DNA from 3 places in the Brevibacillus soli genome. Region 1 is predicted to be linked to each of the others. Evidence: riboswitches for the same ligand, from Rfam matches in the RefSeq annotation. Region 1 holds a riboswitch; each other region holds the start of a gene.

Region 1 (4,134 bases):
ATTTGGGACGCAAGTTCAGGAATCGCAGACAAAAATGGAACCCAAAAACCTCTTCGGACGAAGAGATCGTAACGGTCGGATAGGAGGCGGAAGTGATGATGAAACTGAACAAAAGCAGTCTGGGGCTTTTGCTCTCCGTTGTGATTGTGCTTGCCGGCTGCACGGGGCAGCAGGCACCGGTTGAAACGGCAGAGCAAAACAAACCGGTACCCGTGCAAGTGGATACGGTGAAAAAAGGCAGTGTCGCCACACGGTCAGGTGTGACCGGCAAATTGGCTCCCAATCAGGAGGTGGCATTGACGCCAAAAGTGAGCGGGAAAATCGTACAGTTGAACGTCGCGTTGGGGCAGCAGGTTCAAAAAGGCCAGGTCCTGTTTTCACTGGACAAGAACGACCTGATGAACAGCGTACGTCAGGCGGAGGCGCAGTACCAGGTTGCGCTGGCCAACCTGAAACAAAGCGATGCCAATGCCGCCCAAAGCCTCCAGCAAGCGAAAAACGGATTAACCCAGGCCGAGCAGGGACTGAAGGACGCGCAGCGAAACGAGCAGCGCATGGCAGAGTTGTTCAACCAGGGAGCGATTTCCGCCCAACAGTATGAGCAGGCAAAGACGGCTCTCACCAACGCCCAGACTGCTTATGAGAACGCCAAACAGGCATTGGCAACGGCTCAGCAGCGCACGGGTGTGGCCGTGATGGAAGCGTCCGTGGAGCAGGCGCGGGTTGCCTTGCAAAACGCGCGGGAACAGTTGGCCAACACCACTGTGACCTCACCGATCTCAGGTTATGTGGCCGCTGTAAACGGGACGGTGGGAGAAATGGCTTCTCCGCAGCAACCGGTCGTGATCGTGGTCAATACCAATCCGTTGATCGTCAAGGCAAACCTCTCCGAAGCAGAGATTTCGTCTGTGAAACCAGGATCAAAAGTAACCGTGTCGCTGCCCGCCTTGAACAAGGACCTGGTAGGGACAGTGAAAGCAGTCAGCCCGGTCATGGATCCGACACTCCGCGCCTATCCGGTGGAGATCTCCCTTTCCAACCCGGACAATCAACTGAAAGCAGACATGGTTGTCAATGTGAAGTTTGGTCAGGAACAGACCAGCAGCGCCCTGATTGTTCCCCGCAAAGCGGTCTTCGACGAAAACGGCAAGCGCTTCGTGTATAGACTGGAAGGAACCATTGCCAAAAAGGTGGAAGTGACGACAGGGGAAGAATCCAGCGATCTGATCGAAGTGAAAACCGGGCTGGCCGTTGGCGACAAGATCGTTGTGAAAGGTCAAACCTTGCTGACGGACGGTACGACCGTTGAAATACAAGAGGGGGATTGACACGGCGTACACAACTCGCTAGTATGAAAATGGTTGCCACAACTAAAAAAAGAGTATTGAACTTATCCAGAGAGGTGGAGGGACTGGCCCGATGAAGCCCGGCAGCGGATCTGCAATGGTATGCGAATGCAGATGCTGTGCCAATTCCAGCAGGAGCATTCCTGACAGATAAGGCCGTGAGAAACAACTCAACCCCTTTTTCTGTAAGGAAAAAGGGGTTTTTAATCGTTACGAAAGGACAGAAGAATCATGCGCATTCAGCCCGCATCCATGGTCGACAGACTTCCGACACAGTTTTTTGCCACGCTGGTGGCCAAGGTAAACAAAGCGATTGCAGCCGGACACGACATCATCAACCTGGGCCAGGGAAACCCCGACCTCCCGACTCCGGCCCATATTGTCGAGGAGCTGCAGCAGCATGCAGCCTATCCGATTCATCATAAATACCCTCCGTTTACCGGACGGAAGGAATTGAAAGAGGCCATCGCCTATTGGTACAAGCAGGAATTTGACGTCGACCTGGATCCCGAAGAAGAAGTGGCGATCCTGTTCGGGAGCAAGACCGGACTGGTCGAGATCTGCCAGGTTCTGCTAAACCCGGGGGACGTCGCGCTGGTGCCTGATCCAGGCTATCCGGATTACTGGTCTGGTGTGGCCGTTGCTGACGGCCGCATGGTGATGATGCCGCTGCGGGAGGAAAACGCCTTTTTGCCGAATTACGGCGAACTGGCACAGGAAGACCTCGACAAGGCCAAGCTGATGTTTCTGAACTATCCCAACAATCCCACAGCGGTCAATGCGCCGTTCGAATTTTATGAAGAAACCATCCGTTTTGCCCGCAAGCATGAAATTGTCGTCTGCCACGATTTTGCCTACGGGGCGATCAGCTACGACGGGAAAAAGCCGGTCAGCTTCATGCAGGTACCGGGGGCAAAAGAGGTGGGCGTAGAGTTTTATACCCTCTCCAAAACCTACAACATGGCCGGCTGGCGTGTTGGAGCGATGGTAGGGAACCGGGAACTGGTGCGGCTGATTAATCTGATTCAGGACCACTACTTCGTCAGTCTGTTCGGCGCCGTGCAGATGGCTGCCGTCCGCGCACTGACTGACTCGCAGCAGTGCGTGCGCGATCTGGTGGCTGTCTACGAAAGCAGACGCAATGCCCTGTTCTCCAATCTGCAGCGCATCGGTTGGGAGGCGAAACCCTCGCAAGGCTCCTTTTTCGCCTGGCTGCCCGTCCCCAAAGGCTTCACGTCCGTCAGCTTTTCCGATCTGCTGCTGGAACAGGCCCATGTAGTCGTGGCCCCCGGTGTCGGCTTTGGACCGACCGGAGAAGGCTACGTCCGTGTTGCGCTATTGTCCACGGAACAGCGTCTGGCGGAAGCGGCGGAGAGGATTGAGAGATTGGGGATTTTTGTGAAATAAAAGGGAGAGACCGTCACGTGATGTAAAATGGACATCCCATACAGCCGCTAGAAAAGTGTTCGGGGCCCCGCCCGGCGCAGAAAGGGAACCCACTCGGCGAAGCGTTAGCTAACGCCGGGTGGTTTTTTTTTGGGCCTGTCTGCAATTCAAATTTTTGCCCATAGGCGCATATTATAATAAAAATCATTCTCACCGTTGACAGATAATGATTTTCATTATACGATAAATTCGGTAATGATAATTAGTCTCACCGGATTAGCTTTTACTCGGCAGGAGGGTACATATGCGCTATCAGATCAACGGTTACACGGACATGTACACGGTACTGGCAAACGAACGCAAGATTGGCGGCGCCATTGAAGCGGGAATGATCCGGCTGCGTTCCGGTGAAGAATTTGCCAATGTCGTTCTGACCCGTCTGGAGTTATCCGGCTCTCAGTTCTGCTCGATCGGTTTTGTCACCGCAGAGGGGAAACGGCTGATTGTTCACGTCAACGACGTAAGCATGATCTCTGACGCAAACCATGTCAACGTATGCGAACTGAAAAACGAACTGATGCGCGAGGAAAAAACTGCTGAACGTCTAAAGCGCCTGAAGCGCCTCTGTGAGCTGAACGAAGGCTGTGTAACCCTGCCGTTCCGTGAAGAAGCGCTCCTCTTGGTCGAAGATATCGGCTTTGAGACGGCTCGCCAGCACGTCGACCTCTCCTTTTTGCCGCAGGTGGAAAAAGCCCGCGTGTTCCGGATCGCATAAAGCCATGGAACAGACAACGATACAGGGAAGCCCTCACCGGGTTTCCCTTTCTGTTTTCGTTTGATTTGATGAAGGTTTCCATCGGCATAGAAAAAAACTATTGTCCCTATAGCTAGGTTAGATTGGACTTATTGATGTCGCAGTGATACAACATGTATAAGTTCTATCTAAAGGGAGAGCGGGAGATATGGAGTATTCATTTTCAAAAAATGTGGACGCATTAACCTCGTCGGCTGTTAGGGAAATCCTGAAGTTGACCCAGGGGAGCCAGGTGATCTCACTGGCAGGGGGATTGCCGGCCGAGGAGTTCTTCCCGATTGAGGCGATGCGGGATGCTTTTAATCGGGTGTTCGACGGAGGAAACAAATCGCTTCAATACGGGTTGACCGATGGCTATATACCGCTGCGGGAATGGATTGCGGCCCGCATGAAACAAAAGAACATGAACGTCGACCTTGCGAACATGATCCTGACCACCGGTTCGCAGCAGGCGGTTGACCTGTTATGCCAGGTATATCTGGACGAAGGCGATGTCGTCCTGGTGGAAAACCCCACCTATCTGGCGGCTCTGCAGTTGTTCCAGTTTCGGGGGATTCGGGCCGTGCCGGTAGAGGGTGACGCGGAGGG
Region 2 (4,134 bases), on a different contig from region 1:
TTTCGTGTAATAGCTCTCGTAACCGTCATCAAAGGTGATGAGCACGGCGTTTTCTGTCGGTAAAACGCCGGCAGACACGAAACGCAAAAACTCTGAGAGCGAAATGGGATGCAGATCGTTTTCATAAAGGAAAGCCATATGTTCCGCAAATTGATCGGGAGCGATGACATAACGCTGATCTGTTTGATCTGTTACGTGATGATACGTCAAGACGACAACCTGATTTTTATACCAGACTTGTTTCCTTTTGTCTGATTTTGGCGGCGGTGTGACGTTTGGATTAGCAGGCCCCAACTCGCTTGTGCTTATAGACGTAGGGACCCGGGGAAAATGTTGCACTTCCGACGCATTTTTTTGCGGAAATATCTTCCCTGCCAGCAGTCCGCCGCTCACAACCAGCGCAAACGAAAACAAAAACACCAGGAGGAACAGTCGTCTCTTCTGCAAGGAAATCCCTCCTAAACCTCTTCTTTACCATTTCGACAGCATGGCACAAAATCCTTTATGTATGTAATTCCATTACAAAATCTTACAGCAAGAATCCCAGCCGACTTAAGCTAGGCTTTACCCACTCGGCGAAAACTACCGCTGTGCCGAGTGGGGTCCCTTTCCGGTGTCGGCTGGGGTCCCGAACACGATCCTAGTGGCTGCACAAAAAAAGCCTAGTGGTTGGTCACTAGGCTTTCTCGCTCTTCTGTTTACTTCGCCAATTCTGCAGCGTCTTTTTTCAGGTCTTCCGCCTTGTCTGTGCGCTCCCATGGAACGTTCAGGTCGTTGCGGCCGAAGTGACCGTATGCAGCGGTTTGCTTGTAAATCGGACGGCGCAGGTCAAGTTGCTTGATGATGCCTGCCGGACGCAGATCGAAGTGCTTGCGTACCAGTTTCACCAGGTCCTCTTCGGAGATTTTGCCGGTGCCGAACGTATCGACACTGATGGATACCGGCTGTGCCACACCGATTGCGTAAGCGACTTGCACTTCGCACTTGTCGGCAAGACCGGCAGCCACGATGTTTTTCGCAACATAGCGGGCTGCATATGCGCCGGAACGGTCCACTTTCGTCGGGTCTTTCCCGGAGAAAGCACCGCCGCCGTGACGGGCATAGCCGCCGTAGGTGTCAACGATGATTTTGCGGCCAGTCAAGCCGGCGTCGCCTTGAGGACCGCCGATTACGAAACGGCCGGTCGGGTTGATGAAGTATTTGGTTTGATCGTCCAGGAATTGAGCTGGAACGACCGGTTTGATCACCTGCTCCATCAAGTCTTTCTTGATTTGTTCCAGACTTGCTTCCGGAGCGTGTTGGGTGGAAATCACGATGGTATCGATGCGAACCGGCTTGTCTCCGTCGTATTCAACGGTTACTTGCGTTTTTCCGTCCGGGCGGAGATACTCCAGCGTGCCGTTTTTGCGAACTTCGGTCAGGCGGCGAGCCAGTTGATGCGCCATGCTGATCGGCAGCGGCATCAGTTCAGGAGTCTCGTTGCAAGCGAAGCCGAACATGAGACCTTGGTCACCGGCACCGATTGCTTCGATTTCTTCGTCCGTCATTTGGCCTTCGCGCGCTTCGAGTGCCTGGTCCACACCCAGAGCGATGTCGGCAGATTGCTCGCCGATCGCCGTGATTACCCCGCAAGTATCGGCGTCAAAACCGAACTTGGCGCGATCGTAACCGATTTCACGAATGGTATCGCGCACCAGCTTTTGAATGTCTACGTATGTGTTGGTGGTGATTTCACCCGCAACGAGCACGAGACCGGTGGTAACGGATGTTTCGCACGCTACGCGGGCATTTGGGTCTTTTGCCAGAATCGCATCCAGAACAGCGTCGGAGATTTGGTCACAAATCTTGTCCGGATGACCTTCGGTAACAGATTCAGAAGTGAAGAGTCGACGACCTTTTTGCAAAGCCATGGTGAAAACTACCTCCTTTATCCTCCATACAGATAGTGTGGGTGCCGAAGCGGGTTTTTAACAAGCAAAAAAAAACCTTTTCCCGTTTGAGGAAAAGGTGCCTTTTGTATGCGTTCCCTAACCTCTTATCGGCCAGAACAGTTCTCCGTTCTGCTGGTTAGCACCGCTTCAAGTCGGTTGCCGGGCTTCATCGGGCCAGTCCCTCCGCCTGCTCTGGATAAGAGTATCCATTACGCATAATAGAATAATTCTTTTTCTATGTCGTGTCAACAACGATTTAACGCAATTCGTACTTTCCTCGCACCATTACGTGCGCGATGCCCTTGTACTTTGAATCAAGCCGCAGCCCGCGGTTGTCGGAACGGGCGATCAGCAGCAGATGATTGTGCGCGACAGGAGCTCCGGCGCGAAGATCGGCTCCCGCAGTGATGTCGGTCAGCCCGTCCCCTTTGTTTCCGGCAACAGAGACTACCTGGCCGGTACGGACGATAAACTCGGTGCCTTCAAAGCCGTACAAGGTCTGTCCCTTGTTCAATTCCACCACGGTCAGCGTGCTTGTGCCTCCCGCATTTGCCAGCGCTTGCTGGATTTGTTGATCCACGTAGCTTTTGGTTACAACCGGATCGTCAACAGAGCCGGGAACGCCGGAGACCCCCCCGTCGGCCCAAGCCTGTGTAGCGAAAATGGCCACTCCAGCCACAGCAGCAGCAAGCATTCCTTTTGTCGTTTTTTTCATCACTGGTTGTCCTCCTTCACTCCTACAATTTATAGGCCTTTGCCAGCAAGACGACCACTTCGGCGCGGGTCGCGTAGCCTTGCGGGCGGAACGTGCTGCCATACCCGTTCAACCAGCGGCGCGAGGTGAGGGCTTCGATCGCCGGGGATGCCCAGTGGGTGACAGGTACGTCGCGATACGAGGAAGTGCTTCGTTTATACAGCAGCGCGTTTTGTGCGCGAGCCACCATCAGGGCCATTTCCGCCCGAGTGATCGCCTGGTTCGGCTTGATCGTCTTGTTGGGGTAACCCTGCAGGATGCCCAAGCGGTACGCCTGCGCGACTTCGTTGTACGCCCAATGCGATCGGGAGAGATCGTAAAACGGATTTTTCCCCGTGTACGCCTGAATGGAAATACCTTTGGCGCGCATGGCCTGGATCAGCATGGTGGCAAATTGCGCCCGGGTAACGGGCTGGTTCGGCTTGAAGGTTGCGTCCGGAAAACCTTTCACCACGCTCTTCTGGCTCAGGCGGGCAATGTCAGAGCGAGCCCAATGGTAGGCAATGTCACGGTAGCCGTCAATGAGCCGCTCCTTGGAAAGCGTAAGTCGATACGCATCGTATTTGAACGGCACGATGCTGTTCAAGCGGATATAATACCTGCCCGGACGCAACCGCAGACCGAAAATCCCTTTTCCCTGATCGGACAGCTCTGCCACTTCGTTTTCGGAGGCAAGCGCATAGTTGAAGGTGCCTCCCCCGTACAAGGCGATGTTGACCCCGGAAGCCACCGGAACAAAGGGAGCGCGAACGCTGACATACGATTCCGAATCGACATCAAATTGGAACCAGTCGTAATCGCTTCTCGACGGGAGCGTTCCGGTCATCAGGTAACCGCTCGCAAGGCGGGAAGCCTGACGATAGTTGTCGTTCGGTTCATTTGTGTCCTTGCGCACCGGCGTATAACTGACGTTCAGCTGGTACTCTGCGTTCACGGCGTTCCGATAATATTCGGTCAGACGTATATAGTACTTGCCGGGGGTTACCTCTTTGACCGCCCGCTCCGTCGGGTCGTTGCGGGTGCCGTCATCGTACGGCTGATCCCAGCTTAACTGGTTTCCTGTTTGCTTGCCCATTTGCAGTTTCAGATCAATGCGCTTGGTATCGGCCGTCACGGATACGTTGAGCCTTCCCTGCTCCCGTACGTAGTAGGAGAACCAGTCCTCGTCCCCCGCTTCATGAAAGTTGCCCGTCACGTTGATCTGATTGCCGACCAGCGGTCTCGCCGTCTGCATGTCATTGTTTCGCTCATAGCGGTCCGGGTTGATGGTGAATTTGCTGGTCAACAGATACGTGAACGAGGCGACTCCCCCGCTCCGCTCCAGCTTGATCTCCATGCGTCCTGTCTTGACCGGGATGGTCAAATTGTCTCCGTTCCCGATGTAATAGGTAACCGGCGAGCGGTTTTCGGGATAAAACGTAGCGGCCATGGGAGAGCCCAAGCGGGACG
Region 3 (4,134 bases), on a different contig from region 1:
GACATCATTGAAGTCGTGCCGAATGCCGACGACACCTTTGCGGTGAGCTTTGCTGCTGTGGTTAGCGAGACTCCGCAGTATGCTTCCCTGAAAGCGTATGTAGGAGACAAGGTGGTGGAAACGAAGGAAGTCCAAATCAACACGGATACCGTTGTGGAAAAGGACGTGATCGTGCATACCCTCGCGACAAACGACCTGAAGAAAAAAGAAGTGAAGGTAAACGGCATCGTTAGCCTGGAAGCTGACGAAGTGTTCGTTACGTACAACGGCGAGAAGAAAAAAGTGGACGTGAAAAAATTGTGGCAGGGCGTCGGTACCTTTAAGGCAACCTTCAAGAACATTTCCGAGAAAAAACAGGACGTTCTTGTGGAAGCGTATAAGGACGGCAAAAAAATCGACTCCGAAACCGTTGAGGTGCTGACTGTCAACGCACCGCCAGCAACGACTGAGCCGCAAACCTTCAAAATCACAGGTACGGCCACGATTCATGCAAAATACAAGCTTGTTCAAGTGAAAGGGAAAGTGGAGAAGCTTGATGACGTGAAAAAGGCCAAGCTCTATGTAGTGGCACCGGACGGCAAAAAGCACGAAGTGAAGCTGAACGACAAAGAGGAGTTTGAAATCAACATCAGCTACAAAAACCGCTCCTACAGCGCAAAAGCAGTTCACCTGGAGCTATACGTGGATGGCAAGCTGGTAGCGAAGGCAGACATTCCGCACGGAACGCCGGTCAACGAGCTGCCGGAAAAACCAAAAGAAAAGAAAGAAGAGAAAGAGAAGAAAGAAAAGCACAAGGGTAAAGGGCACGCGTACGGACACAAAAAATGGTCTGATCGCGATGACGACGATGATCGCGATGACGACGATGACGACCGCGATGATGACGATGACTACCGCGACGATGACGATGACCGTGACCGCAATGGCAAAGATGACAACGACGATTAATACCTGCTATTCCGGTAGGCATTGACGTAATCAACCAGTTGGCCGATGTAATCGCCGATGATCGGAACGGATAGAAACTGCTTCAGGATATACCCGAGCAGACCTAACACAATGGCCGTTCCGATGGTTAACCCCAGCCCCCGTGCCAAGCCTGCGAGGAAATTGGTCCAGAGCAGCTTGCGCGGGGCTGTGTAATTTTGAATGACATCGGCAAGACGGATGTCTTCCAGAAACAGGGCGATCTTATCCATGCGCTCGTTTAATTTGCGCACTTCCTGCAGTTCCTCCAGCAGTTGATCCACTTTGGCCAGAATTCGGTCGGTAGGGGACTGCGACATAAACATCGCCTCCTTTCACATCGGACTTGTTTTGGTTTCTACCAGTTTAGGAAAAAAAGGGAAGGGAAGCAAGCGGAGCCTGAACGGTATGGTTTGCCTTGGGCGAGTGGCACAGGTACAATAGACGTACATATCTTTTCCAAGGAGGAATCGGAATGGCCGAAACCGTTGCTCAATCGCTGTCGGAAGACCTGTTTGCGCTGCTGCAGCAGGAGCGTTTCGTCACATTGGGGACCATTGATCATGAAACAGGTGCGCCTTCGATCAGCTCTCTATCATGGGTCTATGCGCCTTCTCAACAAACCATTCGTTTTGCTGTCGACAATCGTTCGCGCATCCTCACCAATATTGCAAAAGAACCGCAGGTGGTATTGCACCTGATCGGAGCGGGCTCTTCTTACGCCATCAACGGCAGGGCCGCGGTAAAAGTCGAGCGGATGGAAGAGGTGCCGTTAAAGCTTGCGATGGTGGAGATCTCCATCGAGGCCGTGCGCGATGTGATGTTTTACGGTTCCCGCATCTCCGTAGAGCCGCAGTATGAAAAGACGTATGACAAGAAAGCCGCGGCCAAACTCGATAATCAGGTGATGACCGCGCTTCGCAAAGCTTGAAAAGAAAAACCGGTTGACAATATTCAGACGATTGGGTACGATAAGTTCAATTCAATTGAATAGCAATAACTTTCTTATCCAGAGAGGCGGAGGGACTGGCCCGATGATGCCCGGCAACCGATCTCCTATGATTCATAGGGAGATAATGGTGCTAATTCCTGCAGAGCGAACGCTCTGAAAGATGAGAAGGAGTTGCTTACGGTACCCGTAAACAAAGCCTTCTTTTTAAGAGAAAGAGGGCTTTTTTATTTGCCCTCAATAAAGATGTGGAGGGAAAGCCATGCATTTGGAGACAAAATTGGTGCAGGCAGGAGTAGGAAAGGATTCTCAAACGGGAGCGGTCAGTTTCCCCGTGTATCATGCAACCGCGTACCGCCATCCGGCATTGGGAGAAAGTACGGGTTTTGATTATTCCCGGACAGCCAATCCGACGCGCACGGTACTGGAGCAGGCCATAGCGGATGCGGAGGGAGGAGACGCCGGTTTTGCCTTCGCATCGGGAATGGCGGCGATCCATACCCTGATGGGGTTGTTCTCCCAAGGCGATCATTTCGTCGTTTCGCTTGATCTCTATGGAGGTACATACCGCTTGTTTGAGCAGGTGCTCTCCCGCTACGGTCTGTCGTTTTCCTACGTGGACCTGCGTGATCTGGAGCAGGTGGAAAAAGCGATTCAGCCCGAGACGAAAGCTTTGCTGGTCGAGACGCCTACCAATCCCCTGATGCAGGTTACTGACATCGCCAGGGTATGCCAACTGGCCAAGCGGCACGGAATCCTGACCCTTGTCGACAATACATTCCTCTCTCCGTATTTCCAGAGACCATTGGAGCTGGGGGCTGACCTCGTGTTTCACAGCGCCACGAAATATTTGGGCGGGCACAATGACGTTCTGGCCGGTCTGATCGTGACAAAAGGCGCCGAGTTATCTGAAAAAGTCAGATTTTTGCACAATTCCATCGGAGCGGTTCTGGGGCCGCAGGACTCGTGGCTTCTCCTGCGCGGAATGAAAACGCTCGCGCTGCGCATGGAACGGCATCAATCCAATGCATTCGCGCTCGCACGATGTCTACGTGAACATCCGGCGGTGGCAGAAGTCTTTTATCCCGGTCTTGACGACCACCCGGACCACGAGGTGCAGAAGAGCCAGTCGAACGGGTTCGGCGGCATGCTTTCGTTCCGGGTGCGGGACGCGGCGCAGGTAGCTCCGTTCCTTTCCCGCCTGCGTATCGTTTCCTTTGCCGAGAGTCTGGGAGGCGTAGAGTCGCTGTGTACGTATCCGGCCACCCAAACGCACGCCGACATCCCTCGGGACATACGTGAGAAAGTTGGCGTATGCGACCGGTTGCTGCGGCTGTCCGTCGGGATTGAACACCCCGACGATCTGATTGCCGACTTGTCTCAAGCCTTGGATGTCAGTTTGCAAGCGGGAGGGAATCAGCGATGAACTTTGCCACAAAACTGCTTCACGGGACTGCGTGCTTTGACAGGGTGACGGGTGCGTCCTCCGTGCCCCTTTATCTGGCATCCACCTATCATCAGCCGGATCTTGACCGGCCGGGCGTTTTCGACTATGCCCGTTCCGGAAATCCCACCAGGCAGGCGTTGGAAGAGGCAATCGCTGTGCTGGAGGGAGGGACCCGAGGGTTTGCGTTTGCGTCGGGGATGGCAGCGATCTCCAGCGTGTTCATGCTCTTTTCCGCCGGCGATCATCTGGTCGTGGCGGAGGACGTCTACGGAGGAACGTACCGGTTTTTGACCCGGGTACTGTCCCGATTGGGTATGGAAGTCAGTTTCGTCGATACTACCAGCCCTGAGCTGGTAGCGTCAGCGATTCGGGCAAATACAAAAGGAATCTATTTGGAGACGCCTTCCAATCCGACGCTGAAGGTGACGGATATTGCCGCGATCTGCTCCCTGGCGAAAAAGCACGGTCTCTTGACGATTGTCGACAACACGTTTATGACCCCATACTACCAACGTCCCCTGGAACTGGGGGCAGACATCGTGATTCACAGTGCGACCAAATTCATCGGAGGGCACAGCGATGTCGTCGCAGGCCTGGCGGTAACCAGCGATGAATGTCTGGGAAATGAATTGTACCTGATTCAAAACGGCATGGGTTCCATACTGGGTGTACAGGATTCCTGGCTGGTGATGCGGGGTTTGAAAACGCTCAAGGCACGTCTTGACGTCAGCAGCAAAAGTGCGGAAAAACTGGCTGGCTGGCTGCAAGCGCA

What was found. A riboswitch is a leader RNA that binds a small molecule or an ion and turns the genes downstream of it on or off. The one in region 1 is predicted to bind S-adenosylmethionine.
Region 2: linked by a shared signal. The riboswitch ahead of metK (methionine adenosyltransferase) and the one ahead of ACE99V_RS00800 (pyridoxal phosphate-dependent aminotransferase) in region 1 are both predicted to bind S-adenosylmethionine.
Region 3: linked by a shared signal. The riboswitch ahead of ACE99V_RS13905 (aminotransferase class I/II-fold pyridoxal phosphate-dependent enzyme) and the one ahead of ACE99V_RS00800 (pyridoxal phosphate-dependent aminotransferase) in region 1 are both predicted to bind S-adenosylmethionine.

Annotation. Positions count from the first base shown of each region.
Region 1 is NZ_JBIYSM020000001.1:172,591-176,724, forward strand. It holds gene ACE99V_RS00790 (efflux RND transporter permease subunit) at 1-83, shown strand, start outside; gene ACE99V_RS00795 (efflux RND transporter periplasmic adaptor subunit) at 99-1,328, shown strand; SAM riboswitch class I at 1,388-1,503, shown strand; gene ACE99V_RS00800 (pyridoxal phosphate-dependent aminotransferase) at 1,578-2,753, shown strand; gene ACE99V_RS00805 (hypothetical protein) at 3,037-3,507, shown strand; gene ACE99V_RS00810 (aminotransferase-like domain-containing protein) at 3,695-4,134, shown strand, end outside.
Region 2 is NZ_JBIYSM020000005.1:33,138-37,271, reverse strand. It holds gene ACE99V_RS03215 (polysaccharide deacetylase family protein) at 1-447, opposite strand, end outside; gene metK (methionine adenosyltransferase) at 699-1,904, opposite strand; SAM riboswitch class I at 2,033-2,134, opposite strand; gene ACE99V_RS03205 (hypothetical protein) at 2,188-2,646, opposite strand; gene ACE99V_RS03200 (S8 family peptidase) at 2,669-4,134, opposite strand, start outside.
Region 3 is NZ_JBIYSM020000032.1:18,187-22,320, reverse strand. It holds gene ACE99V_RS13920 (hypothetical protein) at 1-948, shown strand, start outside; gene ACE99V_RS13915 (DUF5665 domain-containing protein) at 945-1,286, opposite strand; gene ACE99V_RS13910 (pyridoxamine 5'-phosphate oxidase family protein) at 1,442-1,897, shown strand; SAM riboswitch class I at 1,969-2,085, shown strand; gene ACE99V_RS13905 (aminotransferase class I/II-fold pyridoxal phosphate-dependent enzyme) at 2,178-3,341, shown strand; gene ACE99V_RS13900 (aminotransferase class I/II-fold pyridoxal phosphate-dependent enzyme) at 3,338-4,134, shown strand, end outside.